Regions from separate parts of the Amycolatopsis sp. NPDC000009 genome, predicted to be linked through region 2. Evidence: riboswitches for the same ligand, from Rfam matches in the RefSeq annotation. Region 2 holds a riboswitch; each other region holds the start of a gene.

Region 1 (7,783 bases), on a different contig from region 2:
CCAGCACCCCGGCTACGACGAGGAACGCGCCCACCAGGCCGAGCACGCCCGGCCGCTCGCCGAGCAACACGACGGCCGCGAGCACCGAGAGCAGCGGTCCGGTACCGCGGGCGACGGGATAGACGACGGAAAGGTCGCCGACGGCGTAGCCCCGCTGGAGGACGATCCCGTAGGTGACGTGGAACACCGCCGTGACCACCGCGGCGAACAACCATGTCCACTGTGGACGTTGCGGCTCCACGGTCAGCGAGACGGCCATGACGGGGACGAGCAGGACGGCGGAGAGACTGTAGTAAGCCCAGACGAACCGGGCTCCGCCACGACGGATCCGCTTGGCCGCGAGGTTCCAGCCCGCGTGGATGACGGCGGCGATGAGGACGAAGGACAGGGCGGTGGCGTTCACGGCGGACCTTTCACGTTTTCCGCGCATGCGGAAAACACCGGTCCTCCAGGCTTTTGTCCCGTCAGATGAACGGCGGCGCTTCCGGCCCCGCCGATGGTGCCGCTCGGACCTGTCCCGTCTGCCCTGATTGTGTGCTTTCCTGAGCGGGCAGGCGGCGGAACCCTAGGCACTACGCTTCGCACCGTACCTCAAGCCCCCGCCCCGAGGTGGCCGCGAGCCATCCCCGGACGGCTGTTAAGCTTGCCTCTCACCGTCGTGTGGCATTCCGTCATGGAGGAAACCCGCGCGCTCCCACGAGCACGCAGGGCCGGTCACAGCGCGGCGATGAAACCACCGAGAGATTCAAGAGGAGCGCCCCCGTGGCCAACATCAAGTCGCAGATCAAGCGCATCACCACCAACGAGAAGGCGCGTCAGCGCAACCAGGCGATCCGGTCCTCGGTGAAGACCGCGATCCGCAAGTTCCGCGAGGCCGCCGACGCCGGCGACAAGGCCAAGGCCCTGGAGCTGCAGAAGGACGCGGCCAAGAAGCTGGACAAGGCCGTGACCAAGGGCGTTCTCCACGCCAACCAGGCCGCCAACAAGAAGTCCGCGCTGGCGAAGCGCGCGAACTCTCTCTGATCGGCTTTCGAAGGGCCCCGGTGACGCCAGTCACCGGGGCCCTTCGCCGTGTTCAGCGGCTTGTGCCGTGGGCGTCGACGACCTCCAGGACGGCACGCTCCAACGCGTACTCGGGGTTGGCCGCGACCCCCTTGACCTCGGCGTTGAGCCGGGCGACCACCCGCATCGCGGTGGCGAGCCCGTCCTGGCCCCAGCCGCGGGCCTGCCCCTGCGCCTTGCGCACCTTCCAGGGCGGCATCCCCAGCTCACCCGCCATCTGGTTCGGGTTGCCTCGACCAGCACCGGACACCCGCGCGATCGTGCGGACTGCGTCGGCTAGGGCGTCCGCCACCAGCACGTGCGGGACGCCCAGCTGCATCGCCCAGCGCAGCGACTCCAGTGCCGCCGCCTTGTCCCCGGCGACGGCCTTCTCCGCCACGGCGAACCCGTTCACGTCCGCACGGCCCCGGTGATAGCGCCGGACCGCCTGCTCGTCGACCACTCCGCCGGCGTCCGCGACCAGCTGGGTCGCGGCCGACGACAGTTCACGCAGATCCGAGCCGACCGCGTCGATCAGCGCGAGCACGGCCGCACCGTCGATCTTCCCGCCGACGCGGCGGACCTCGTTGCGGACAAAAGACTCCCGCTCAGCGGCCTTGGTCAGTTTCGGGCATTCGACGACCTCCGCACCGGCCTTCTTCAAGGCGGCGGGGAGCCCCTTCGCGGCCTTGCTCCGGCCACCTCCGCTGTGCACGACGACGAGCACGATGCCGTCGGCGGGGGCCTTGACGTAGGCCATCACCCCGTCGGCGAGCTCCTGCGAGATGTCGTGCGCGGACTCGAGGACGATCACCCTCCCTTCGGCGAACAGGGAGGGGCTGACCATCTCCGCGAGCGCCGGGACTGTGAGGTCCGACACCCGGATCCGGGTGAGATCCGCCGTCGGATCAGCCGCTTTGGCCGCGTCCGAAGCGCTGCGGACCGCGCGTTCGATCAGCAGCTCTTCCTCACCGAGAACCAGGACCAGCGGCGATGGGGCGGAAGCTTGCGTCGTCACGATGACGATCCTGCCACTCCTCCTCTCGTGTGCTTTGTCCGGTGATGTGTTGCGGGCACGGTGGCCCCACCTGAGCCTCATGTCGTACGGTGTTGGCGAGGCGACGCGATCACACGCGTGCCGACAATCGAATACCGCTCATCCAGAGGGGCAGAGGGAACGGCCCGATGAAGCCCCGGCAACCGGCGTCAGCCTGTCATTCCGCGATCGCGGGATAGCTGACGAACACGGTGCCAATTCCGGCCCGCCATGGCGGGGCAGATGAGGAAAGGAACCTCGCGATGACCGCAACCCTCGGCACGACCTCCACCACCAAGACCCCGGATCTCGGACCGGCCGTCGAACTGGTGTCGAAGGAAGAGGGACACCGGCAGCCGCTCGCTCCAGAATTCGTTTCCGCCGAGGACTTCTCGCCGCTCGAAGTCGCCTACGACTTCGGCCGCGTGCGCCGCGAGGACATCGAAGCCGGGCCGAAGAACATCTGGCGCTACAAGAAACTCCTTCCCGTTCCCTCGAACGTCGAAGAGATTCCCAACACCGAACCCGGCGCCACCCGGCTCATCCAGGCTGACAGGCTCGCGAAAGCCTTGGGTGTCAAGAAGGTCTGGGTCAAGGACGACACCGGCAACCCCACGCACTCCTTCAAGGACCGCGTGGTCGCCGTCGCCTTGGCGGCCGCGCGCGAGTTCGGGTTCGACGTGCTCGCCTGTCCCTCGACCGGCAACCTGGCCAACGCCGTCGCCGCCGCGGCGGCCCGCGCCGGCTGGCGGTCGGTCGTGCTGATCCCGAAGACCCTGGAACGCGCCAAGATCCTCACCACCGCCGTGTACGACGGTGACCTGATCGCGGTCGACGGCAACTACGACGACGTGAACCGGCTCGCCACCCAGCTCGCCGCCGAGCAGGAGAGCTGGGCGTTCGTCAACGTGAACGTCCGGCCCTACTACTCGGAAGGCTCCAAAACGCTGGCCTTCGAGGTCGCCGAACAGCTCGGCTGGCGGCTTCCCTCCCAGATCGTGGTGCCGATCGCCTCCGGTTCCCAGCTCACCAAGGTGGACAAGGGTTTCCGCGAGTTCGGGCAGCTCGGCCTCGTCGAGGAGACGCCGTACAAGGTGTTCGGCGCGCAGGCCACCGGCTGCTCCCCCGTCTCGGCGGCCTTCCGCGCCGGGCACGACGTCGTCCAGCCGGTCAAACCGGACACGATCGCCCGGTCGCTGGCGATCGGGAACCCGGCCGACGGCCCCTACGTCCTCGACGTGGTCAACCGCACCGGTGGCGCAATCGAAGACGTCACCGACGAAGAGGTCGTCGAGGGCATCCGGCTGCTCGCCCGCACCGAGGGCATCTTCACCGAGACCGCCGGCGGCGTCACCGTCGCGACGGCCAAGAAGCTCATCGAGACCGGCAAGCTCAACCCGGACGAGGAGATCGTCCTGCTGATCACCGGCGACGGCCTCAAGACCCTCGACGCCGTCGAGGACAAGATCGGCCCGAAGGCCACCGTCAGCGCCTCGGCCGACGCGGTCCGCGAAGCTCTGGGCATCTGAGCTCCCCGCGGCCCGCCTCAAGAACGAGGCGGGCCGCGGGGCTCACCCCGGCGTACCAGGGCGAGACCTCGCGCGTCGGCGATGACAGCGGTGTCGCCGTCCGTGTCCGTCCTCGCGACCGACGCACCCACGGCCACCAAGTTGTCCAAAGTGGACTTGTTCGGATGCCCGTAGGTGTTTCCGGCGCCAACGCTCACCAACGCCACCCGCGGCGCGACGGCGTTGAGGAAATCCGGTGCCGTGTAACGGCTTCCGTGGTGGGGGACCTTCAGGATCTCGGCACGGAGTTCCGCGCCCTCGGTCATCAGGTCGGCCTGCGCCGCAAGCTCGACATCGCCCGTCAGCAGCACCCGGCCCGCCGGGGTCCCGGCGCGCAGGACGACGGAACCGTTGTTGATCACCGTTCCGTCCTGTTCACGGACCGATCGGCTGGTGACATACCGCGGCCCCAGTACGTCCAGCGACAGCCGCGGCCAGTCCAGCCGTTGTCCGATCTCCAGCTCCAGCAGGGGAATCCCGCGGCGCGCGGTCTCGTCCGCGACCTGCTGCCACGCCCACGCGGGAGCCCGGCCGGGGCCGACGGCGACCGCCCCGACCGACCTGCCCTCGAAGACGGATTCGAGACCGCCGATGTGGTCGGCGTGCAGATGACTCAGCACGATCAACGGCACCCGGTCGACGCCCAGCCTGCTCAGGCATTCGTCGACCGGTCCCGGTTCCGGCCCGGTGTCGACCAGGACCGCCCTCCCTTGCTCGCCCGTGGCGAGGACGACGGCATCACCCTGCCCGACGTCGCAGGCGACGGCACTCCACGACGCCGGTGGCCACGCCGGAGCAAGCACTCGCACCGGCACGAAGACGAGCAGCCCGGCGGCCAACGCGACCGCCAGGAGGATCCTGGCGTGCCGCAGCCGGATGGCGACGAGCAGGATGACGAGTAATCCGGCCGCCAGCAGCCCGCCCCACCAGCCATCGGGCCAGTCCAGGACCGCTCCCGGCGCACGGGCGCCGTGGCGGGCCACGGTGATGAGCCAGCTCGCCTCGGGTTCGGTCAGGCGGACCAGCAACCTTCCCGCCGACGGCCACCACGGGCCGACGACGGTGGCGAGCACACCGAACACGGTGGCCGGGGCGACCACCGGCGCGGCGAGCACGTTGGTCACCACCGAGACGAGACTGACCGATCCCGCCATGCCCGCGATGACCGGCGTCGTCACCACGAACGCGGCCAGCGGGATGGCCAGCCCCTCGGCGTAGCCGGCCGGAACGCCGCGTCCGACCAGCCATTCCGCCCACCTCGGCGCCAGCAGTACCAGACCGGCCGTGGCCAGCACCGAAAGCGCAAACCCGAAGTCGGCGGCCATCGCGGGGTCGGCCACGACGAGCCCGGCCACCGCGAACGCCAGCGCGGGCAGCGCCGAACCCCGGCGCCCCAGTGCCAGCGCCAGCAGCCCGACCGCCCCCATCACCCCGGCGCGGAGCACGCTGGGCGCGGGCCCGGCAAGGACCACGAACCCGGCGAGCCCCGCGGCGGCCGCGGCGGCGGAGGTCCGCGGCCCGACCCGGAGCACCCTCAGCAGGAGAAGGATCGAGCCGCAGACGATCGCCACGTTCCCGCCTGACAATGTTCGTCAGGCACATGCGACCTGACGAACCCCGACCCCCGGGAGCTTGAATGTCAGGGTTCATGAGGCTCGGTCTGCCGGTAACGCTGCTGGTCAGCGCCGCCGTGGTGATCGTGCTGGTCTTCCTCGGAGTACTGCCCGCGCTCGCCGTCCTCGGCGGCATCGTCGTGGGCATCGGCGTCGGCTGGCTCATCGGCCGCGCCGTGCTCGCGTTCGCCGACCGGGCGGGTGACGCCCGATGAACATCACCGAGGCGAACGACACGAGTCGGGTTCTGCGGTACCTGCTCGACCTCCGCCGGGGCGTCAAGCCTGCGGCCGACGCGGATGTGCGGGACGCGGCGATGCGGTTGGCGGGCCGCGTGAACAAGGCGCTGCACGCCGGGCCGACGCCGGAGAGCATCGACGCCGCGTGGAGTGCGCGGTGAAGCGGGCAGCGGCCGTGCTGGCCGCCCTGCTCGGGCTCGTCGCCCTCATCGTCGCCCTGGCACTGCTGGCCCTGTGGGCGTCCAGCGCGCTCACCGTGCCCAGCCTTGCCACTCCGCCGCCGACGGTCGTTTCGAGCGTCACCGCGCCGTCACCCGCACCCCGGAACGAGGTCGTCATCACGATCACCGGCGCGCCCGGCACCCAGTTCCGGGTGCTGGGCGAGGTCTTCGGTGACACCGGTCCGATCGATCTCCCGGCGGCCGGACGCGACGAAGCGCGGTTCGGGACGGCGAAGTCGTCCGGTCAGCTCGACCTCGTCGTGTATGTGGCCGCGCCGATCGGCGACGACTCGGCCAGCTGCACGGTCACCTTCGACGGGCGGGTCATCGCGCAGTCCGAGCCGGTGCCGCTGGAGAACACGCACACGCTCGCCTGCCGGGTGAGGTCCGCGTGAACGGGTATCGCACGAGCGGCATCGCTTTCGGCGGCCTGGTGGCGCTCGTTGCCGCCGTCGCCTCGTACACGCACATGCGGACGCTGGCGGCGAAGCACGGCGAGGACTGGCTGTCCTGGCTCAGCCCGCTGTCTGTCGACGGTCTCCTGGTGGTCGCCAGCCTGGCGATCCTGCGCGCCCGCCGCGAGGGCGGCCGGGCGCCGTGGCTGGCGTGGCTGGCGGTCGTGATCGGCATCCTGGTGTCGCTGGTGGCGAACGTGGCGGCGGCCGGTCCGGATCTGGCGAGCCGCCTGGTGGCCGCGTGGCCGCCGCTGGCGTTCGCGCTCGCCTTCGAGCTGGTGATGTCGCTCGTCCGCCAGGTCGACGCCAGCCCGGCCGAGACACCTGGAGAGGAGTCACCAGCCCACCAGGAGCCGCACCAGGACGCTGGTGACGATCACCAGGAGTCTGGCGAATACCTGGTGACCAGCGAGAACGCTCACCAGGACGTGTCGCCGCTGGATGCGCGGGTCGCCGACGTGCTGGCCGAAGCGGAGGCGGCGGGCCAGCGCCCGCCCGGCCGTGCCGCGATCGCTCGCCAGCTCGGCGCCAGCGAGCACGAGGTCCGCCAGGTGCTCGCCGAGCTGCGCCAGGCGCCGCCCGCCAGGCTGGCGGTCGTTCGCCAGGACGCCCGGTGAGCCGCCGGTATCGCACCAGGCGGCGGTCACTGATCGGGAAAGCCGCCAGGTGGTTCGCCAGCTGGCTGGTGCGGCGCGCCTGGCACCACCGGGCCGCCCTGGTGCCCGTCTGGGTCGCCGCCGGGCTCACCATCGCCGGGCTGGTGCTGTTCCTGGTGCCGGGCGCCTGGTGGCTGGTGCCCGCCATCGGCGGCCCGGCGGCTGGCGTCACGGTCCAGGTGTGGGGCGCCCGGCTCGCTCAGCCCGTTCAGCGGGTCCTGGCGTTCTTCGTGCCGGACGGTTTCGACGAGGGACGCAAGGGCGTGCTCGACCGGGAGATCGAACGGGCGTACCTGGCTGTGATGCTCGCGGTCAGCGGCGGCTGGGTGGCGATCCTCGGCGCGCGAGGGGCGGGGACGACGGGTGTCTGGCAGGTGGGCGGGCTGCTGTTCCTGTTCTTGGCCGCGCCCTGGTGGTGGCACCGCCGCATCCGCCGTACTGGCCGCGGTAACCGGTTCGCCCGCCGCTGGCCGGTCGTCACCGAGGACGTCTTGGCGTTCCGGGGGTCGAAGGTGCTGCCGACCGGCGTGGAGTCCATCGCCGGGACGAAGGGCGGCACCGTGCTCTCGGTGAAGCTGGCCTCGGGCAAGACGATCGAGGACGTCGCGTACAGGGCACCGGCGGTCGGCTCGGTCTTCAACCTGCGCAAGGGCGCGGTCACCATCTCCCCCGGCCGCACCGAACGGCAGGTGGCGGTGCGCATCCTGCCGCGCGACCCGTGGCAGGCACGGATCGAGCACCCGCTGATCGCGAGCCCTCGCCCGCACTCGCTGGCCGAGTCGTCGCTGCTGCCGATGGGCGTGCTCGACGACGGCCGGGATCAGCTGTTCCAGCTGCGGCACCTGGCCGTGGTCGGACAGAACGGCTCGGGGAAGTCGGCGTTCCTGGAGTCGCTGCTGGTGTGGCTGCTGTCCAGTGTGGACGCCGCCGTCATCGGGGCGGACATGGCGGCCG
Region 2 (7,783 bases):
TGCTCGGCGCGCTCGGGGTGGAGGTCGACGGCGGCCGCCGCCCGATGCTGCGCGACTGTCTGGATTGGACGGTCCGGCGTGATCATTTGGCGGGCCGCGTTCCTGCGGCGTTACTGTCTCACGGAGTGAGCGCCGGCTGGTTGTCCTGTGAAGGCAACCGCGCGGTGAAGGTCCTGCCCGCGGCGGAAAAGCCGTTCGCGGAACTCGGCGTCGACCTGGTAGCCCTGCGGAGTCCCTAATGGACAGTCTGTAACACAGGTTGTCCGGGTGCTTTCCGACCGGTACACGAACGTGTGACGATCACCGCCTCACTATTCTGGAGCCCTCACGGCGACCGGAACGGGAGGCGACATGGAGCAACTCCCGCTCATCCTCGGCACCGGTGGCGCCGTGCTGCTCGTCGCCGTGATCGCCGTCCGGGTGTCGATCCGGGTCGGCCTCCCTTCGCTGCTGCTGTACCTGGGGATAGGGGTCCTGCTCGGCGAAACCGGGTTCGGCATCCAGTACGACAACCCCGAGCTCACCCAGTCGCTCGGCCTCGCCGCGCTGGTGATGATCCTGTCCGAAGGTGGCCTCACCACCCGCTGGGCGGCCGTGAAACCGTCGCTGGGCATCGGAATCGCACTGTCCACAGTGGCCGTGGTGGTGAGCATCGCGGTCACCGGTGCCGCCCTGCACTGGTTACTGGGCCTGGACTGGCGGATGGCGTTGCTGTGGGGCGCGGTACTGGCCACGACCGACGCCGCCGCGGTCTTCTCGGTGCTGAGATCCGCGGGAATCGGCAAGCGGCTCGTCGGCGCGCTGGAGATCGAGTCGGGCATCAACGACGCCCCGGCCTACATCGCCGTCGTCGTCCTCGCCGAGGGCACGACCATCGACTGGTCGCTGCCGCTGCTGGTGGTCTACGAACTCGCCGCCGGGCTGGTGATCGGGCTGGCCTTCGGCTGGGGCGGCGCGTTCGCGCTGCGCCGGGCGGCGCTTCCCGCCACCGGTCTGTACCCGCTGGCCACGGTCGCGGTCTGCGTCGTGGCGTATTCGAGCGGGCAGCTCGCCCACGCGTCGGGCCTGCTCGCCACCTACGTCGCGGCCCTGGTGCTGGGGAACTCGAAGCTGCCGCACCGGTCGGACACGCTGTCGTTCGCCGAGGGGCTCGGGTGGCTCGCGCAGATCGGCCTGTTCGTGCTGCTCGGCCTGTTCGCCTCGCCGAGCAGGATCTTCGAAAGCCTGGTCCAGGGCCTGGTGGCGGGTGCGGTCGTGCTGCTGCTCGCCCGCCCGCTGTCGGTGCTGCTGTCGGCGCTGCCGTTCAAGATCCCCTGGCGAGAACAGGTGTTCCTGTCCTGGGCCGGGCTGCGCGGAGCGGTCCCGATCGTGCTCGCGCTCATCCCGCTGTCGTCCGGGGTGCCGGGCGCTCAGAAGCTGGTCGACGCGGTGTTCGTGCTGGTCATCGTGCTGACGCTGCTCCAAGGAGCGACGCTGACCCCGCTCGCGAGAGTGCTCGGGCTCGCCCAGCACGCCGAGGCGCACGAGATCGACGTCGACTCCGCGCCGCTCGACGAGATGGGCGCGGAACTCCTGCAGGTCCGCATCCACGCGGGATCGAAGATGCACGGCGTGTACCTGGCCGAACTGCGGCTGCCGGTGGGGGCGACGATCAGTCTTCTCGTCCGTGACGGCGCCGGCTTCACGCCGAACAAGAACACCAGGCTTCAGGAGCGCGACCAGTTACTCGTCGTGACCACCGCCGAAGCCCGTGACGCGGCCGAACGACGCCTGCGGGCGGTCGACCGCGCGGGCCGCCTTGCCAGGTGGAAGGGCGAATCCGGCCAGTAGGTCACGAACCGGCACCAGCTGTTCGTCGGTTGATCTCAGAAAATTCTTCCCATCCGTACTCCTTTTGGATTACTTTCCCCGCAATCGACTCCATCGAATGGGTGAGTGTCACGGGGTAAGGAGTACGCAAGGTGACGAAACTTCCTGTGCGGTTCGCTGGCCTGGGGGCCACTGTGGCACTCGTCGGAGTGGTTCTCGCCGCCCCGACGGCGACCGCCGCGCCCTCGGCCGGTGCTTTCCCCACGTTCGGACTCCCGTTCGAGACGGGCCAATCGGTGTACTCGGCGGGGATCCACTCGGACAACGGCACGTCCGGGGTGAAGAACGCCATCGACTTCAGCCCGGGTGACAAGACCGTCCGCGCCCCGCTTGCGGGCACGGTGCGGATCCAGCACTGCTCCGGCGGCGACTGGGTGACCGTCGACCACGACGGCGGCTGGCGGACCGGGTACTACCACCTGGAGAACATTTCGGTCACCGACGGCCAGAAGGTCGCCCCTGGCGACGCACTCGGCCGGACCGGCAACGCGCTGCCCTGTGGTGGCAGCAGCACCGGCGCCCACGTGCACTTCACCCTGTGGACCCTGCCCACGGCCGCCGCGCAGGGCGGCGACTCGCGCGACTTCGGCGTCGGCGCGGGCAACTGGAACGGCCTGTCCTACGACGACGTCTCGACCAAGGTCGCCGAGGCCTACGGCGAAGCCGTCGACGGCAAGACCTTCGGCGGCTGGCAGTTCACCGCGGGCACCGATCAGTACTCCGGCACCGCGACCGAGGTCTCCTCCCGCGCGACCGTCCCGCTGCCCGGCCGTTTCCGGGTCTGACCTGCCGTTGCCCGGCGCGGCGCGGCGCCGGGCAGCGGTTCTTCCCGCTTGCGGAGCACGTGAGCGGCGTCTCAAGATGCGGACGAGGGCTGGCTCGATCGGCCGCTCATCCGCTAACTTCGTCCGTAGGTCACGAGTGTCAGCGTCAAGCCCCGGCTAGCTGACCGGCAACCCTCCTTCCGCGGTGGGGTGCCCCGGGTGAGGACCTGGCTCGTCGCGTGGTGCGACGGGCAAGCGCGGGATCCTCGCCGGGTCCCCTGGCCCGGAGGATGACGATGACTCTCGCTCTCGAACGCACGAACACCCCCGCTGAAACCGTTGTCACGTACGAAATCCCGGCGGTCGCGTGCGCCGATCTGCGGGTTCCGCTGGTCACCGGCGGCGACATCGGCTACGCCAATCTCGATCACGCGGCGAGCGCCCCCTGTCTGGACAAGGTGCGTGCCGCGGTCGACGAATTCCTGCCCTGGTACGCCAGCGTGCACCGCGGCGCCGGGTTCGCGTCGCAGGTCTCGACCAAGCTTTACGAGCGCACGCGCGGAATCCTGCGTGACTTCGTCGACGCGCGGTCGACCGACACCGTCGTGTTCACCCGCAACACCACCGATTCCTTCAACCTTCTCGCGCGCAGCCTGCCGAAGCACACGGCTGTCGTCGTGTTCGACACCGAGCACCACGCCGCGCTGCTGCCGTGGAAGGGGCCGAACGTCCGCCGGATCGAAACCCCTCGGACCCGGCTCGCCGCGGTGTCCGCTGTGGACGAAGCGCTCGCGGACTGCCCGCAGGGACCGCGGCTGGTGGTGCTCACCGGTGCGTCCAACGTGACCGGGGAACTGTTGCCGGTCAAGGAGATCGCGGCCGTCGCGCGGCGGCACGGCGCCCGGATCGCGCTGGACGCGGCGCAGCTCGCGCCGCACCGGAAGATCTCGATTCGCGAACTGGACGTCGACTACGTGGCGATCTCGGGACACAAGCTGTACGCCCCTTTCGGGGCCGGCGCGCTGATCGGCCGCGCCGACTGGCTGCGCGCGGCTCAGCCGTACCTCGCCGGTGGCGGCGCGACGAAGCTCGTCAACCGTGACTCCGAGAACCTCGGCGTGGTCTGGAATTCCGGTCCCGAGCGGCACGAAGCCGGGTCGCCCAACACCGTCGGCGTCCACGCGCTCGGTGTCGCCTGCGAGACCCTGGCCGCGAACTGGGACGGCATCGTCGCCCACGAGGAGGAACTGCTGACGCGCCTGCGTCGCGGTCTCGCCGCCATCCCCGGATTCGCCGAACTGCGGCTGTTCGACGCGCCGGTCGACCGGGTCGGCACGCTCAGCTTCGTCGTCGACGGTTTCGACCCGGGCTGGCTCGCCGCGGTGTTGTCCGCGGAGTACGGAATCGGCGTGCGGGACGGCGCGTTCTGCGCGCATGTGGCGACGAAGCGGCTGATCGCCGTGGCCGGTTCCACGGGGCAGCAGGCCGTGCGGGTCAGCCTCGGCCTCGGCAGCACCACCGAGCACGTGGACCGGATCGTCCTGGCGTTGCGCCAGATCGTCGCCCGCGGCGCGCGCTGGCAGTACGAGAAGCCGGAGGGCCGCTGGGTGCCGGAGAACGACCCGCGGGAGCTTCCCCCGTTCTGCTCCTGACCCACTACCCTCACCCGGCATGGGGAACGAACGACCGCGTTACTGGTTTCCGCTGGCGTTGCTGGGTTTCGCTCAGCTGATCGTGGTGGCCTTCGGCGGGATGTGGTCCGGGGGCTGGTTCGCCTACGCGCCCGCCGGTGCCCAGCAGTTCCTGACCCAGGATCTGTATGGCGTCGGTGATGGCAAATACGCGGGCTTGTACGGGGTCGAAATGAGCCGCGCGAACGTGGCCGCACTGGACGCGTCGTTCGACATCGCCGGCCGGAACGACGGCTGGCTGTTCGCCGTCCTGGCGGTCTACCTCGGCACGGTGCTGTTCTATGCCATCCGGACGAAGGCCATGCGCTGGTGGAAGGTCGCCGCGATCGCGCTCGGCGGACTGGTCGCCATCGTGCTGGCGGATCTGGTCGGCTACTGGGAATTCGCTCTCGACGGCGACACCCGGAGCGCGATCCTGCTGACGCTCGGCCTGGCGGGGCTCGCGTGGCTGGAGCGCAGTGTGCTGGTGCTCGTCGTGGCCGCGGCGTTCGCGCTCTGCGCGGTCGTGCTCGCGCGAGGACAGCTCGCGCTGGTGCTTTCGTCGCTGGTCGTGCTCGCCGGGGCGTTCGCGGCGCTGCTGAGCAGGCCGAAGACGGCCGCCGAGGAGTCCTGAACACGCTCAGTGGACAATGGGGGAGTGAGTACAGAGCCCGAAACGGCGCCACCGTCGCCACCGCTGCCCAAGAAGCGCGTCGCCGTGGTGTTCGCCGTCGCCGCGGTGCTGTGGGGGATCGACCTCCTCACGAAGCAGATCGCCGTGTCCACGCTGGAGGGCAAGCAACCGGTCGAGTTCCTCGGCGGGCTCGTGTACTTCCAGCTGGTGCGCAACCCCGGTGCCGCCTTCTCGATGGCGACCGGGCTGACCTGGGTGCTCGCGCTGGTCGCGATCGCCGTCGTGATCGCCATCGTCTGGCTGTCCCGGCGGCTGCGCTCGGTCGGCTGGGCGATCGGCCTCGGCCTGGTGCTGGCCGGCGCGCTCGGCAACCTGACCGACCGGATCTTCCGTGCGCCCGGGCCGCTGCAGGGACACGTGGTCGACATGATCTCCGCGTTCGCGCCGAACGGGCAGGGCTGGGCGATCTTCAACGTCGCCGACTCCGCGATCTGCGTCGGCGGCGTGCTCATCGTGATCCTTTCCTTGCTGGGCAAGGACTACGACGGAACATCCACCAAGGACAAGAAGAAAGCGGCGAGCGAATGAGCGCGCGGATGTTGCCCGTTCCCGACGGGCTCGACGGCATGCGCGTCGACGCGGGGCTGGCGAAACTGCTGGGTCTTTCCCGCACTGTCGTGGCGGAACTGGCCGAATCCGGCGAGATCCTCCTCGACGGCAGGCCCGCCGGGAAGTCGGACCGGCTGACCGCCGGCGGACTGCTCGAAGTGACGCTGCCCGATCCGGCCTCGGCCATCGAGGTCGTCGCGGAACCCGTCGAAGGCATGAAGATCCTGCACGACGACGACGACATCGTGGTGATCTCGAAGCCGGTCGGCGTCGCCGTGCACCCGAGCCCCGGCTGGACCGGGCCGACCGTCGTCGGCGGGCTCGCCGCCGCCGGGCTGCGCATCGCGACCTCGGGCGCCGCCGAGCGTCAGGGCGTCGTGCACCGGCTGGACGCCGGCACCACCGGCGTGATGGTCGTGGCGAAGAGCGAGCACGCGTACACCGTGCTGAAGCGGGCGTTCAAGGAACGCACCGTCGACAAGGGCTACCACGCCATCGTGCAGGGCCACCCGGACCCGACGCGCGGCACCATCGACGCGCCGATCGACCGGCATCCCCGGCACGATTACAAGTTCGCCGTCGTCCAGGGCGGGCGGCCCAGCGTCACGCACTACGAGGTCGTCGAGGCCTTCCGCGCCGCGTCGCTGGCCCAGATCAAACTGGAGACCGGGCGCACGCACCAGATCCGCGTGCACTTCTCGGCGCTCAAGCATCCGTGCGTCGGTGACCTGACCTACGGTGCCGACCCGGTGCTGGCGCGCAAGCTCGGGCTCTCCCGGCAGTGGCTGCACGCGAAGACGCTCGGCTTCGCCCACCCGTCCGACGGGCGCTGGGTCGAGTTCGAGTCGGAGTACCCGGACGACCTGGCGAACGCGCTCCGGATCCTGCAGGACGAGAACTAGGCACGTGCCGCGTTTAGTCCTCTGAATGCGGCACGGGCGCGTCAGTCCTCGATCGACCAGGTCAGCGTGCGCTCGTCCGGCTCGGGCCGGGGAGACCAGCGCACGGCGACCACGCGGGTGGCGTCCGGCAGCACGTAGACGGTGTGCCCGCCCAGGGTCTCCCCTGGCCGGACGCCGATCTTGTGCGGCGGCCGCGAGGTCAGCGAGACCGGCGCCTTCGTGATCGGCTTGCCGTCCGCGGTGAGCAGTTCGAGGTAGTTGTCCGGGAGCGACACGAACGGGATGTTCCCGCGGTTGGTGATCTCGGTGTGCACCACGACCGACCGTTCCCCGGCTTCCAGCGAGTAGCCCGCGGCGCTGAACAGGTAGTCCGCCGGGTCCTGGACCTCGAGCAGCTGGACGGTGAGCTGCTCGCCCTCCAGGCCCTGGGTCTCCATCACGTCACCGGTCCGGCCCTTCTTGCCCTCCGGGGCGGCCTGCGGGGTGACCTGCTGTTCGTCGCCGCGCGCCCAGGACGCGGTCTGCGGGACGCCCCAGGTGCTCATCACGGGGTCGGCGGGCGCCATCGGGGGCGGCGCGAACTGCTGCGGCGGCGGGGCAGGGGGCCGCGGAGGCGGCGCCATCGGCTGACGCACCGGGGCCGACGGCGGTCCGGGGTAGCGGCCCGACGGCGTGCCGTGCACGTTGTACGCGCCCGACGGCGTCCCCTGGACGTTGTACGGCCCGGAGGGGGTGCCCTGGACGTTGTGCGGTCCCGAATGCCCAGGCGGACGCTGAGGCTGCGGAGGCTGCTGGGGCTGCTGAGGTTGCTGAGCCCACGAAGGCGGCGCGCCCGCGATGGCGGTCCGAAGCCCGTTCGGGTCGCTTTCCACGCCCACGAGCAGCGGCAATCCGCTGCCGGACAGGGCGACCAGGCGGTACGCGACCTCGCGCGGGTCCATCCCGACCTTGGCCGCGAGTTCGTGTACGGCCGCCTTGCCCAGGTCCGCGAGGGCGGCGAGCAGGCGGATGTCCACGGGATCGGTCACGGCCACGTCCGGGAACGCTACCGTCTCGCTCCCGGCGCCGCGGGGAGAGGCCGCCCGAGCGCGGCAAAACCCGGCTTCGGTAGTACCCGGTCTCCATTAGGGTCGGGTTACCGCCTCCATCGACCTCTGGGGAAAGAAAACATGAGCGAAGTCTCCGCCCTCGCCGACGAGTTCGTCGAAGCCCTCTTCGACGCCGAGCCGGTCATGCCCGCCTTGCAGGGCTTCCGTCCGGAATCGACCGGGCTCGGCGATCTCAGCGAGGCCGCGGGGGACGCCTTCCGCGCGCGGCTGGCCAGGCTCGCCGAGC
Region 3 (7,783 bases), on a different contig from region 2:
ATCGAGTGGATGATCATCACGCTCCGGCTGCGCCGACCTGCGCCGATCACCCTTGAGTGGGATGCGTGTCGCTTGGGAAAAGCCATCCGGATGGTGGGGCCGGATCAGGTCGGCCCCATGCCTGGGCGATGCATCCGATCCCACTCCTCGCGGAGCACCCCGTAGACGACGGCGTCATGGACGCCGCCGGACCAGCGCCGGGCTCGCCGGAACCGGCCTTCTTCGACGAACCCGAGGCGCCGCCCGACGGTGATCATTCCCGGGTTCCCCGAGAATGTGGCGAAGTCCAGGCGGAGCGCGTCGGTTCGGGAGAACAAGTAGGTCGTCCACATGCGCAAGGCCTCGGTGCCGAACCCGCCGCCCCAATACCGCTGGTCGTAGATGACCAGCCCCATTCGCCGCCAGTCGGTCTCCCTGCTTTCCCAGTACCAGCTGACCCGGCCGATCAACCTTCCGTCGCTCGAATCGCACACGGCGAGGCTGGTGCGGGGATCGGGTGGCTCGGTCTTGATCGTGGTGAGTTCGCGCGCCGTGGATTCGGCGGCGGCCATGGTCGGGCTGCCGAAGTAGGGCCCGTTCGTTGCGTGCCAAGGCCGCGCGGGATCGAGCAGGTCGAGGAGCGGCCCGAGGTCGGACGGGCGCCAGTCGCGCAGCCGGACTTTCTCACCATCGAGTACGACGTCGTCCACCGGCCAATCGTGGCTTACCGGACGTGGTTACGATCGTCGGGTGACTGAACTGCTCGGTCCTGCGGAAATCAGGGCGCTGGCGGCCGAGCTGGACGTACGTCCGACCAAGAAGCTCGGCCAGAACTTCGTGCACGATCCCAACACGGTGCGCCGCATCGTCGACCTCTCGGGGATCGGCGAAGGGGATGTCGTCCTGGAGGTCGGGCCGGGCCTCGGCTCGCTGACGCTCGGACTGCTCGCGACCGGCGCCGAGGTCGTCGCGGTCGAAATCGATCCTGTGCTGGCGGGGCGGCTGCCGAGCACCGTGGCCGAGCGAGGTGGGGCCGAAAGGCTGGCGGTCGTCGGCGCTGACGCGTTGCGGATCAGCGCGGACGATCTGCCCGCACGGCCGACGGCACTCGTCGCGAACCTGCCCTACAACGTCGCCGTTCCCGTCGTGCTCCACCTGCTCGCCGAACTGCCGTCGCTGACCAGTGGTCTCGTGATGGTCCAGACCGAAGTCGCGGACAGGATGGCGGCGGGGCCGGGAAGCCGGACTTACGGCGTGCCCAGCGTCAAGCTCGCCTGGTACGGGAAGACGCGCAAGGTCGCCGCGGTGCCCCGAGCGGTTTTCTGGCCCGTTCCGAACGTGGACTCCGCCTTGGTCTCGTTCGAGCGGGGCGACGTGGTGTCGTCCGTGGAGCGGGAGCGGCTGTTCGCGGTCGTCGATGCCGCCTTCTCGCAACGGCGGAAGACCTTGCGAGCCGCGTTGGCGTCGTGGGCCGGTTCCGCCGAACGCGCGGGGGAACTGCTCGAAAAGGCGGGAATCGACCCCAAGACCCGCGGGGAACAGCTGGACGTTCATCAGTTCGCCCGGATCGCCGCGGCCGCCGGCTGACCACCCTGTCGCGGGTGTGACCGGAGCCGCGCGGCTGCGTGGTTCCTCCCCTCGATTCGACGCGGACGAATCTCGTCTTAGCAGGCAGCACGCCTGTCGTGAGCCGGATGTAGCTGGCGGCATCTCATGATGTGGACAGCCCATCCTGTATGATGGACGCGACCAGACGTGTGATCTGCGCCTACGTGCTTGCTTTCATCCAGTGGGATCGGTTTTACTCAGTAAGCCATCCCGAGCGACTGAGAGACCTGGCTCGCCGAAGTCGCAGCAACCACCCTCCACAGGGCAGGTGCTACAGCCAGGACCGATGGAGGCTGTGCCTAATGAACAGGGTCACCCACCCGCTCCTGCTGACCAGGCGACGTGTCGTCGATGAAGGTCGCCGCACGGTAAGTGCGTGTCGACGCTCCACCGTTACTGCCTGAGTCCTTTCCCTTACCTCTGAATCCGTCCGTTTCCGGACGGTCACTCGGTGACGGTCGGCGCGCTCGAAAGAAGCAGCGCCCCATGTGCATGGAGCCTTTCGTGATCACTGTCGAAAACCTGTCCAAGTCCTTTCCCCTCAACGGAAATCCCGTCGTCGCACTGCGCGATGTGAGCGTGGAAATCCAAGCTGGCTCGCTGTTCGGAGTCGTCGGTCCGGCGGGCTCCGGCAAATCGACCCTCGCTCGGTGCATCGGTCTTCAGGAGCGTCCCGACCGCGGCGTCGTTCGCCTCGACGGCCTCAACACCGGGACTCTCGACGGACGCCGACTCCGGGAAATCCGGCGCCAGGTCGGCGTCGTGAGCACCAAGCCGGAATTGCTCGCCGAGCGCACCATCGCCGGCAACATCGCTTCGCCGCTCGAGCAGCTCGGCCTCGACGGGCCGCAGCGTCGCACCCGGGTCGGCAACCTGCTCGACCTGGTCGGGCTCACACCCCGTGCGGGGCAGCGACCGGGCGACCTGTCCGAGGGGCAGCTGCGCCGAGTGGCCATCGCCAAGGCGCTGGCCGCCGGGCCGTCCGTGCTCCTGGCCGACGACCCGACCGCGGGCGTGCAGTCCGAGGAGTCCGGTGCGGTCCTGACCGTGCTCGACCGTGCGCGGGCCGAGCTCGGCGTCACCGTGCTGCTCACCACGCCCGACGCCGGTGTCGTCCGCCGTGTCTGCGACGACGTCGCCGTGCTGGAGGCCGGCGCGGTCATCGAACGCGGAACCGTGCTCGACCTGGTCTCCGACCCGAACAGCCGGACCGCGCAGGCGCTGCTTCCCGCGATCGAAACCGGGCGGGCACAGGCCTCGAAGTACGACCGTGCGGTGGACGTCGTGCTCGTCGGCTTCGCCTCGGTCGGTGCACTGCTGCCGGAGGCCGCCGGTCGCTTCGACGTCGAGCTCGCCACCATCGGGGGCGGCCTGACCCGGATCGGAGACACTCCGGTCGGCCGGTTCCGCCTCGGGGTGCGCGGTGAGCGCGCGGACGCCGCGCTCGCCTGGATCGCCGAACGTGGCGGCCACGTGACCCACCCGGTCCGCGGACCGCAGGGTGTCGCCGCCTGATTTCTCCTCGAACGGGCCGCTCAGGACGAATCGCGTCCGGGGCGGCCCGTTCGCGTATGCCCGTCCGTTCTCTTTCTCCTGGTGACAGCGCAAGTGGAGCGGCCACGTAGGCTTGAGGCGTGCTCGCCGTCGTACCGCCCCCAGTAACCGTCAGGGTTCCCGCCAAGGTCAACCTGCACCTGTCGGTCGGTGACGTACGCCCGGACGGTTACCACGAGCTGGTGACCGTGTTCCAGGCGCTTTCCCTGACCGACGAGGTGACCGTCGCGGTCACCGAGGACCCCGGCGTCGAGGTCTACGGCGAAGGTGAAGGTTCCGTACCGATAGGAGCCAACAACCTCGCCTGGAAGGCTGCGCAGGCGCTGGCGGCCCATGTCGGCAAGGCGGACGGCGAGTCCAAGGTCAGAGTGGTGCTGCGCAAAGGCATCCCGGTCGCGGGCGGGATGGCCGGTGGCAGCGCCGACGCGGCCGCGACCCTGGTGGGGCTCGCGTCGCTCTGGAAACTCGACATTTCCCGCGACGAACTGGCGGGTATCGCCGCGAAGCTCGGTAGCGATGTTCCTTTCGCGCTTTACGGCGGGACAGCGCTGGGCACCGGCCGAGGCGAGCAGCTGGTGCCTGTCTTGTCGAGGCACACCTTCCACTGGGTCTTGGCCTTCGACCAGCGTGGGCTTTCGACTCCGAGGGTGTTCGGCGAGCTGGACAAGTTGCGTGAAGAGGGCAGCCCGCCGCGGATCGGCTCGCATACTCCGGTGGTGGAAGCGCTGGCATCCGGCGATCCGCGGCAACTGGCGCTGCTTCTCGGCAATGACCTCCAGGCGGCCGCTGTTTCGTTGCGTCCGGGGCTGCGTCGCACGTTACGGGCGGGAGTCAACGCTGGTGCGCTCGCCGGCACCGTGTCCGGATCCGGGCCGACCTGCGCGTTCCTGTGCGCGGACGCCCAGTCGGCCGTCGAGGTCGCCGCGGAACTGTCCGGCGCGGGTGTCTGTCGCACGGTGCGCGTCGCGCACGGGCCGGTCCCCGGAGCCCGGCTGGTCGGCGGGGACGACGCGCCGCGGCCGTCGCCGCCTCGGGTGCACGCATGAGGGTGTCCGAAATGGACACCGACTAATTCGTTTGTGGTGCGAGCTTTGGAAAGGATCGGCTGAGGCATGGCCAACTTGGTCAACCTGGAGTCGGTGAGCAAGTCCTTCGGGGTGCGCCCGCTGCTCGACGGTGTTTCGCTCGGTGTGGCGGAGGGGCAGCGTATCGGTGTCGTCGGTCTCAACGGGGGCGGGAAGACGACGCTGCTGGAGGTCCTCGCCGGGATCAGCGAGCCGGACACGGGACGGGTCAGCCAGGTCCGGGGTTTGCGGATGGCGGTGGTCACCCAGCGAACCGAACTTCCCGACGGCAGCACGGTCGGAGATGTCGTGCTGGAGCGCTACGGCGCGGAGCACGAGTGGGCCGCTGACGCACGTGTCCGGTCCATTATGGATGGTCTGGGCATCACCGCTCTCGGCATCGACAAGGAAACGGCGAACCTGTCGGGTGGCGAACGCCGCCGGGTGGCGCTGGCGGCCGCCCTCACCGGTGAACTGGACCTCGTGGTCCTCGACGAGCCGACCAACCATCTCGACGTCGAAGGTGTGCGCTGGCTCGCGGATCATCTGCTCAACCGCAAGATCGCGGTCGTGGTCGTCACGCACGACCGGTGGTTCCTCGACACGGTCGCGAGTGTGACCTGGGAGGTCGCCAACGGTCGTGTCGAGCAGTACGAGGGCGGTTACGCGGACTGGATCTTCGCGCGCGCAGAGCGGGCGAGGCTGGCGGCGACGGCAGAAGAGAAGCGACAGAACCTCGCTCGTAAAGAGCTCGCGTGGCTGCGCCGCGGTCCGCAGGCCAGGACCTCGAAGCCCCGCTACCGCGTCGAGGCGGCGGAGGCGTTGATCTCCGACGTGCCGGAGCCGCGTGATTCGGTCGAGCTGCAGGCGTTCGCGCGCCGTCGGCTGGGGAAGACCGTGCTGGAGATCGAGGACGCCACGTTGACCGTCGGCGACCGCACCCTGCTCGATCACGTCACCTGGCGAATCGGGCCCGGCGATCGGATTGGCCTGGTCGGCGTCAACGGGTCCGGCAAGACGACGCTCCTCAAGCTGCTCGGCGGTGACAGGGAGCCTGAGACGGGTCGACGCATCCAGGGCAAGACGGTCAGCCTCGCACATCTGCGGCAGGAGCTCGACGACCTGCCGGGCGATCTGCGTGTGCTGCAGGCGATCGAAGAGGTCTCCGGACGGGTCGTGTTCGGCAAGCAGGAGCTCACCGCTTCGCAGCTGGCCGAAAAGCTGGGGTTCCCCGCCGCGCGGCAGTGGACGCCGGTCGAGGACCTTTCCGGTGGTGAACGCCGCCGTCTGCAGCTGTGCCGGCTCCTGATGGCCGAGCCCAACGTGCTGCTGCTCGACGAACCGACGAACGATCTCGACATCGACACTTTGCAGCAGCTCGAAGATCTGCTGGATTCCTGGCCGGGCAGCCTTGTCGTCGTTTCGCACGACCGATACCTGGTGGAACGGGTCTGCGACACGATCGTGGCCTTGTTCGGGGACGGGCAAGTAACCCATCTGCCGGGCGGGATCGAGGAGTATCTGGACCGGCGTGCCAAGAGCCTCGAGAAAGCAGGCGGCGACCGGAAGACGGGCAACGCGCAGGCCTCCGCGCCCAAGAAGAGCGCCGCGGAACAGCGGGCGGCTCAGAAGGAACTGTCCCGCCTTGAGCGCAAACTCGACCAGCTGCACACGAAGGAAGAGAAGCTGCACGCGGCGCTGCTCGCCGCGGCGACCGATCCGACGAAGCTCATCGAGCTGAACACCGAATTGAAAGCCGTCGAAACGGAGAAGGAGGAGGTCGAGGCCCAGTGGCTCGAGACCTCCGAAGCGATCGAATGAGTTCACTCGACGGCGAGCGGGCCTTTCAGCGCGGACAGTAGTGTGACGCGCATGAGTCGGTTCGTGGACACGCTCGTCGCCACCGCGGCGGGGCGAGGTCAGCAGCGGGGAATGGTCACCGGGGAGCCCAAGGAGCCGGTTCGGCGGACGTGGGCCGAGATTCACGAGCAGGCCAAACGGGTCGCCGGGGGTCTGGTGGCGGCTGGGCTGGAGCCCGGCAAAGCGGTCGCGGTACTGGCGGCGGCGCCGTCACTGATCGCGCCGACGGTTCAAGCGGTTTGGCTCGCCGGTGGCAGCGTGACCATGCTGCACCAGCCGACGCAGCGCACCGACCTCGCCGAATGGGCCGAGGACACCGTTCGTGTGCTGAGGATGATCGGGTCCGGCCTGGTCCTGCTCGGTGAGCCGTTCGACCAGCTGGCGCCGGTGCTCACGGAGCACGGCATCGCGTTCCAGGTCATCACCGAGCTGCTCGAGGCCGAACCGCTGGCGGAGCCCGTGCCGACGGCCGAATCGGACACTGCACTCCTCCAGCTGACCAGCGGATCGACGGCCGACCCGAAGGCCGTTCAGATCACCTACGGGAACCTCTATTCGAACGTCAAGGCGATGGTCGACCGGGCCGAGTTCGATTTCGACGTCGACGTGATGGTCTCGTGGCTGCCCACCTTCCACGACATGGGGATGGTCGGCTTCCTGACGGTGCCGATGACGTTCGGCGTCGAGCTCGTCAAGATCACGCCGCTCGAGTTCCTGTCGGGACCGTTGATCTGGCCGCAGCTGATCAGCAAGTACAACGGCACGACCACGGCCGCGCCGAACTTCGCGTACGCGATCGTGGGCAGGCGGATGGCCCGTGTCGAGGACGACGACGCATACGACCTCTCGAAGCTCCGGATCGCGCTGAACGGCGCCGAGCCGATCGACGAAACGGCTGTGCGGACGTTCGTCGAAGCGGGGGCGCGCTTCAAGATGCCCGCCGAATGCGTATTCCCGGCGTACGGCATGGCGGAGGCGACTCTCGCGGTTTCGTTCGCGCCGTTGTTCACCGGCTTGACGCTGGACGTGGTCGAGGCCGATGCACTCGAAGCGGACAACCGCGCGGTGCCGGTTCCCGAGGGCGACCCGCGGCGTGGGACCGACGAAGTCCGGTCGTTCGCGGTGCTCGGGCCGCCGCTCGACGGGCTCGAGGCCGAGATCGTCGACGACAAGGGAACCGTGCTCGGGGAACGCGAGGTCGGGGAGATCCGCCTGCGTGGCGAGGCCGTGACACCGGGGTACCTGACCATGGAAGGTCCGCTCGCGACTCAGGACGACGACGGCTGGCTGCTCACCGGCGACCTCGGTTACCTGGTCGACGGCATGATCGTGATCTGCGGCCGTCGCAAGGACGTCATCATCATGGGCGGCCGGAACCTGTACCCGACCGACATCGAACGCGCGGCGACCTCGGTCGAGGGAGTGCGGGCGGGGAACGCCGTGGCCGTGCGGCTCGACGCCGGCAGCCGCCGGGAGCGGTTCGCCGTCGTCGTCGAATCGAAACTCGCCGGGGATCCCGAAACGGAGAAGGCGCTGGCGAAGGAGGTCGCGGCCAAGGTGCGCGGCGCCGTCGACATGCGGCCTTTCGCGGTCGTGGTGCTCCCGGCGGGGAGCCTGCCGAAGACGCCCTCGGGCAAGGTGAAGCGGGCCGCCACCGCCGTCCAGTTCGCGGACAAGATCGCCAAGAACGCGGCGACCAGCTGACACGAAAGGGCCGG

Evidence for each region. A riboswitch is a leader RNA that binds a small molecule or an ion and turns the genes downstream of it on or off. The one in region 2 is predicted to bind S-adenosylmethionine.
Region 1: another riboswitch for S-adenosylmethionine. It lies ahead of thrC (threonine synthase); the one in region 2 lies ahead of ACZ3HL_RS30955 (aminotransferase class V-fold PLP-dependent enzyme).
Region 3: another riboswitch for S-adenosylmethionine. It lies ahead of ACZ3HL_RS08730 (methionine ABC transporter ATP-binding protein); the one in region 2 lies ahead of ACZ3HL_RS30955 (aminotransferase class V-fold PLP-dependent enzyme).

Annotation. Positions count from the first base shown of each region.
Region 1 is NZ_JBVHDI010000001.1:414,446-422,228, reverse strand. Features, by position in the region: gene ACZ3HL_RS02190 (EamA family transporter) at 1-430, opposite strand, end outside; gene rpsT (30S ribosomal protein S20) at 763-1,023, shown strand; gene holA (DNA polymerase III subunit delta) at 1,076-2,059, opposite strand; SAM riboswitch class I at 2,195-2,327, shown strand; gene thrC (threonine synthase) at 2,341-3,606, shown strand; partial or broken gene ACZ3HL_RS02170 (ComEC/Rec2 family competence protein) at 3,624-5,231, opposite strand; gene ACZ3HL_RS02165 (hypothetical protein) at 5,282-5,473, shown strand; gene ACZ3HL_RS02160 (hypothetical protein) at 5,470-5,658, shown strand; gene ACZ3HL_RS02155 (hypothetical protein) at 5,655-6,113, shown strand; gene ACZ3HL_RS02150 (DUF2637 domain-containing protein) at 6,110-6,790, shown strand; gene ACZ3HL_RS02145 (FtsK/SpoIIIE domain-containing protein) at 6,787-7,783, shown strand, end outside.
Region 2 is NZ_JBVHDI010000014.1:208,288-216,070, forward strand. Features, by position in the region: gene ACZ3HL_RS30940 (ArsR/SmtB family transcription factor) at 1-239, shown strand, start outside; gene ACZ3HL_RS30945 (potassium/proton antiporter) at 352-1,830, shown strand; gene ACZ3HL_RS30950 (M23 family metallopeptidase) at 1,962-2,654, shown strand; SAM riboswitch class IV at 2,783-2,897, shown strand; gene ACZ3HL_RS30955 (aminotransferase class V-fold PLP-dependent enzyme) at 2,930-4,285, shown strand; gene ACZ3HL_RS30960 (hypothetical protein) at 4,305-4,937, shown strand; gene lspA (signal peptidase II) at 4,962-5,525, shown strand; gene ACZ3HL_RS30970 (RluA family pseudouridine synthase) at 5,522-6,448, shown strand; gene ACZ3HL_RS30975 (AsnC family protein) at 6,490-7,482, opposite strand; gene ACZ3HL_RS30980 (DUF885 domain-containing protein) at 7,618-7,783, shown strand, end outside.
Region 3 is NZ_JBVHDI010000002.1:539,217-546,999, forward strand. Features, by position in the region: gene ACZ3HL_RS08720 (GNAT family N-acetyltransferase) at 105-689, opposite strand; gene rsmA (16S rRNA (adenine(1518)-N(6)/adenine(1519)-N(6))-dimethyltransferase RsmA) at 730-1,566, shown strand; SAM riboswitch class I at 1,790-1,880, shown strand; gene ACZ3HL_RS08730 (methionine ABC transporter ATP-binding protein) at 2,092-3,102, shown strand; gene ACZ3HL_RS08735 (4-(cytidine 5'-diphospho)-2-C-methyl-D-erythritol kinase) at 3,222-4,187, shown strand; gene ACZ3HL_RS08740 (ABC-F family ATP-binding cassette domain-containing protein) at 4,254-6,026, shown strand; gene ACZ3HL_RS08745 (fatty acyl-AMP ligase) at 6,078-7,769, shown strand.